One region of the Enterobacter cloacae complex sp. HYC074_NIDB genome, then DNA from elsewhere that is predicted to be linked to it. Evidence: predicted binding sites of a transcription regulator. Region 1 holds the regulator's gene; the other holds the start of a gene.

Region 1 (2,405 bases):
GATTTCAGGCCCAAGACGCGCACCAAAAACGGTTAAGGCGCCAAAGCAGAGTTGCAGCAGGAGCGAACGGAGCATGATGTCGCGATTAAGCGCCAGCAGCTTACGAATGTTGCCGCGCCAGGCCGATTTCAGCAGATCCAGGGTGATACCGCGCATCGCCAGTACGCGCCAGACCATTCCCAAACCAATTAGCAGCGTACCGTACTCGGCAATCGCCGTGGCCAGCGCCGCGCCCCGGACGTTCATGTGCAGCCCCATCACCAGCCACAGATCGAGCATAATGTTAAGCAGGTTGCCCACCACCAGCAGGATCACCGGCGCGCGGGCGTACTGCACGCCCAGCAGCCAGCCCAGCAGGACCAGGTTTGCCAGTGAAGCGGGCGCGCTGAGCCAGCGAATTTCGAGGAACCGCCGGGCCTGTTCCAGTACGGCATCGCTGCCGCCTACAATATGGAGCGCAAGATCAATCAGCGGCGTACGCAACAGAACGATTAACGCGCCGGCACCGAATGCCAGAATGAGCGGCTGAACCAGCGCACGCGCCAGACGCAGGGGATCTTTTGCACCATACGCCTGGGCCGTCAGGCCCGTCGTACTCATGCGCAGAAAAAGCAGCAGCATAAAGAGAAAGCTGGTCGCCGTTGCGCCGATCGCGACGCCGCCGAGATAAATCGGCGAATCGAGATGCCCGATAACCGCCGTATCCACCAGCCCAAGCAGAGGAACGGTAATATTGGAAAAAATCATCGGTAGCGCAAGACGCCACAACGCCTTATCGGCAGAAGTTAGCAATGCCATGGAAATTACCGGAATCAGAAAACAGGCCAGGCTGTAGAGGAACTACAGCCTGTCAGGAAGAGATTACAGCCATTCACCGTTGCGGATAACGCCGACCGCCAGTCCTTCAATAGAGAAGCTCTGCTCGCGGAGATCCACCACAATCGGGGAGAATTCATTGTTTTCAGGCAGAAGCTGCACGGTATTGCCTTGTTTCTTCAGGCGCTTAACCGTCACTTCATCATCAATGCGCGCCACCACGACTTGCCCGTTACGCACGTCCTGCGTTTTGTGTACCGCCAGCAGATCGCCATCCAGAATACCGATATCTTTCATGGACATTCCGCTAACGCGCAGCAGGAAATCGGCGCTCGGCTTGAACATGCCTGGATCAACCTGATAGTGCCCTTCGATGTGCTGCTGCGCCAGCAGAGGTTCACCTGCCGCTACGCGACCCACCAGCGGAATACCGCTCTCTTCTTCCACCAGCAGACGAATACCGCGTGAGGCGCCGGAAACAATCTCAATCACGCCCTTACGCGCCAGCGCTTTAAGGTGCTCTTCGGCAGCATTAGGAGAACGGAAGCCCAGACGCTGCGCAATTTCTGCACGCGTGGGTGGCATACCCGTCTGGCCGATATGATCCCGAATGAGATCAAACACCTCTTGCTGCCTGGTCGTTAACGCTTTCATACCGCCCCCTGGGTGTATATACAGTTATGCTGTGAGTATATACAGTCAAAGGCGATTTTGGAACCAAAAACTGCACAAAAAACCAGGGACTTAATTATTCCTCGAGGCTCATCGGAAATGCGACCAAAGCAGCGTGACCCAGGTGATCGCCGCAGTGATAATCGCCAGCAGTACGGCAGCGGAACCCATGTCTTTCGCCCGGCCAGACAATTCATGGAATTCCGACCCGATTCGGTCAACAACGGCCTCAATAGCGCTATTAAGAATTTCCACTATCATCACCAGAAAGACAGATCCGATGAGCAGTACGCGGGTGATAGCATCAACATCAAGGAAGCAGGCGATGACAACGGCAACGATTGCAGCAACCGCCTCCTGGCGGAAAGCGGCTTCATTAACCCATGCAGCGCGGAAACCTTTCCATGAATAACCGGCAGCTTTAATGATTCGAGTTAACCCAGTGGTATTATTGGCCATTAAAAGAACCTTTTATGATAAATAGCGTCTGTAACTAAAGCCGCAGCGCGTTTTGCTGCAACCTGAAGTATGACGGGTAACAACAGAAATTTTGCGCGCTTTCTGTTATCCTTGCGCCGCAATTGCATTATTAACCAGAGGCTTTACATCGTTTATGTCCGGCTGGCCACGAATTTACTACAAATTACTTAATTTACCATTAAGCGTCCTGGTAAAAAGTAAGTCTATCCCAGCAGAACCTGCGCTGGAATTAGGGCTCGATACGTCGCGCCCTATTATGTACGTTTTGCCTTATAACTCGAAGGCAGACCTGCTGACGCTTCGCGCTCAATGTCTGGCGCACGATTTACCTGACCCACTTGAACCGCTGGAAGTCGACGGTACGCTGCTGCCACGCTACGTGTTCATCCATGGCGGGCCGCGCGTGTTCACCTATTACACGCCGAAAGAAGAGTCCA
Region 2 (2,405 bases), 1.3 Mb from region 1:
ACTTCGGGTTCAGACACCGGCGCAACATATGGCTGTTCAGGCACAGCGGGTTCGGGCGTATAAGCCTGATACGGCTGTTGCGGCTCGCTGGCAGGCTCAGACGGATGATACGATTGCTGACACTGTTCCTGCTGCACAGGAATATAGCTTTCAGGCTCCGGCGCAATGGTCGGTTCAGGCGTATGGACGCCTGGCGCAGTCTGCCAGTCCACCTGCGGTTGCTGGATCGCGGACTCCGGTGCCGGAACAGGCGACGACGGCATCACGGCTTCAACAGGCGCAACATGGGCCTGCGCAGCCGTCGTTGCGGCGGCAGCAGCGGCTACCGGTTCAGTCACGGAATGACCATGCAACAGCGGATCGTATTCGTCATACTCACCCGGCGTAGCTCGATGACCAGAGAACAACACATCATCAGGATCGACGGCCGCACCGCGATACTCAATCTGCTCGTCTTCATCCATACGTTTGCCGGAGAAAAGCGCGGCATCCGTTTTACGGCCTAACGGGTTAGCGAATTTTTCAGCAACGCGCTGGCGGCGTGCCAGAGCACCGCGCAGAATACGGGCACGGCGGGATTCACGACGCTGCACAGGTGCCTCGTATTCCTCTTCGTATTCATCTTCATATTCGTCTTCATCGACCCACGTATCATCACGACGGGTACGATTGCTGGCAAACGTCAGCAGAGTCAGAATAAAGCTGCCGATTTTTTCGGCAATGCTCACCCAGGACCAGCCGGTAACCAGCGTCAGGCCCGCCGCCCAGATGCAGAGCAGCGCCAGCGTGCCGCCGCTGCTGTGAAGCATCGGTTGCAGCGCGGAGCTCAACAGGCTGCCAATCACACCGCCGGAGGCGAAATACCAGATGTCATCGGCATTGATCGCCGCCAGTCCGCAGGAGGTGAGGATCAGCGCCAGGGCGCCAATCAGGCGCAGCGAAACGGCAAAATAATCGATGTAGTCGTCGTTCTGTCGATGACGCCAGGCAAACCAGCATCCGCCAATAATGATGACAGGAAGGGTATAGGCCATCACACCGAAAATGAAGAAGAGCGTGTCCGCAAGCCAGGCGCCGGGAACGCCACCCAAATTATGGATAGGCTCATGCCATGCGGTTTGCGACCAGCTGGGATCTGAGGGGTTGAAACTGAGTAAGGCAGCCATCAGCCAGACGGCAAAAAGGGCAATAACAATCAGTAACGCCTCAAGGAGACGACGTCCGCTGCTTAGCTTAGATAATGTGACTTCTTTGTCTTCAGTGTATTCCTGGCTCAAGAAAGGCTCTCCAGGTATCAGGCATGTCCTGCCTGTGTGCTAAAACGGACAACAGCGCCGGGACTCCCCGGCACTGTTGCTGTATGGATTAACAGGAGTGTAATCAAACTACACTGATTTTGCACCTGTTCCGTGTTAGCGCGTCTTAATAACCAGACGATTGCTCTGTTTGACCTCTTCCATCACCACATAAGTACGGGTGTCGTTCACGCCTGGCAGACGCAGCAGGGTTTCCCCCAGCAGCTTACGGTAGGCGGACATATCAGGCACACGGGTTTTTAACAGGTAGTCAAAATCACCGGAAACCAGATGACACTCTTGAATTTCTTCAAGTTTTTGTACAGCGGCGTTAAATTGCTCAAACACATCTGGTGCACCACGATTCAGAGTAATCTCAACAAATACCAGAAGTGAGGCATCCAGATAATGCGGGTTCAGCAGAGCCGTATAGCCCTGAATAAAACCCTGTCTTTCCAGTCGACGCACACGCTCAAGGCACGGCGTCGGGGAAAGTCCCACACGTTTTGAAAGCTCGACGTTGGAAATACGCCCATCCTTTTGCAATTCATTAAGAATGTTACGATCGATACGGTCGAGATCTTTGCCAGGGCGCTTCTTGCTATCTACCATTATTATTGTCTCTCTGTATTCCTTCCCTACTCCTGCCTGGACCCTGTGCACATCACTGTTCAGAGCCTGTACCCGTTATTCATCACATCGCCTGGTTATGTATTAGACGCGATGTGGACTCGGGTTCTGCGGTAAGAAGACCGTTGCCCGAAAGCAGTCACAGACATCACGTATGGCGTCTGTCCACACCATGCGTAGATTTCACTGACCCGGTAAAAATGGCATTTCCGTGCATGTCTATGCGGCATGCAGTTCGTGCGTCTTTTTTTCTTCCTTGAATGTTTTCGCAAAAGCGCAGGGGATTGTCAAAGCAAAACATCGATTTTTAGTACAAGATGCCGGATATTCATTACAGAGGGGTATTAATCCTCATTTTATTGCCTTATAAACGCGCTGTTTTCAGTAGCAGACGTGATGTGACCGCCTCTGACCCATAGGGCGCGTCTATTGCATATATCGGAAGCAAAACTGCCGTGCTCTTTTTTTACGGCAACAAAT

Evidence for each region. Region 1 encodes LexA, which represses DNA repair genes until DNA is damaged. Its sites were predicted from a motif close to TNCTGTATGTACATACAGNA; they were not measured.
Region 2: the regulator LexA is predicted to act here: its motif matches at 1,355-1,374, upstream of O1724_RS08145 (DNA translocase FtsK 4TM domain-containing protein).

Annotation. Positions count from the first base shown of each region.
Region 1 is NZ_CP114214.1:393,417-395,821, reverse strand. Features, by position in the region: gene dinF (MATE family efflux transporter DinF) at 1-798, opposite strand, end outside; gene lexA (transcriptional repressor LexA) at 862-1,470, opposite strand; gene O1724_RS01910 (diacylglycerol kinase) at 1,579-1,947, opposite strand; gene plsB (glycerol-3-phosphate 1-O-acyltransferase PlsB) at 2,102-2,405, shown strand, end outside.
Region 2 is NZ_CP114214.1:1,662,232-1,664,636, reverse strand. Features, by position in the region: gene O1724_RS08145 (DNA translocase FtsK 4TM domain-containing protein) at 1-1,277, opposite strand, end outside; gene lrp (leucine-responsive transcriptional regulator Lrp) at 1,413-1,907, opposite strand.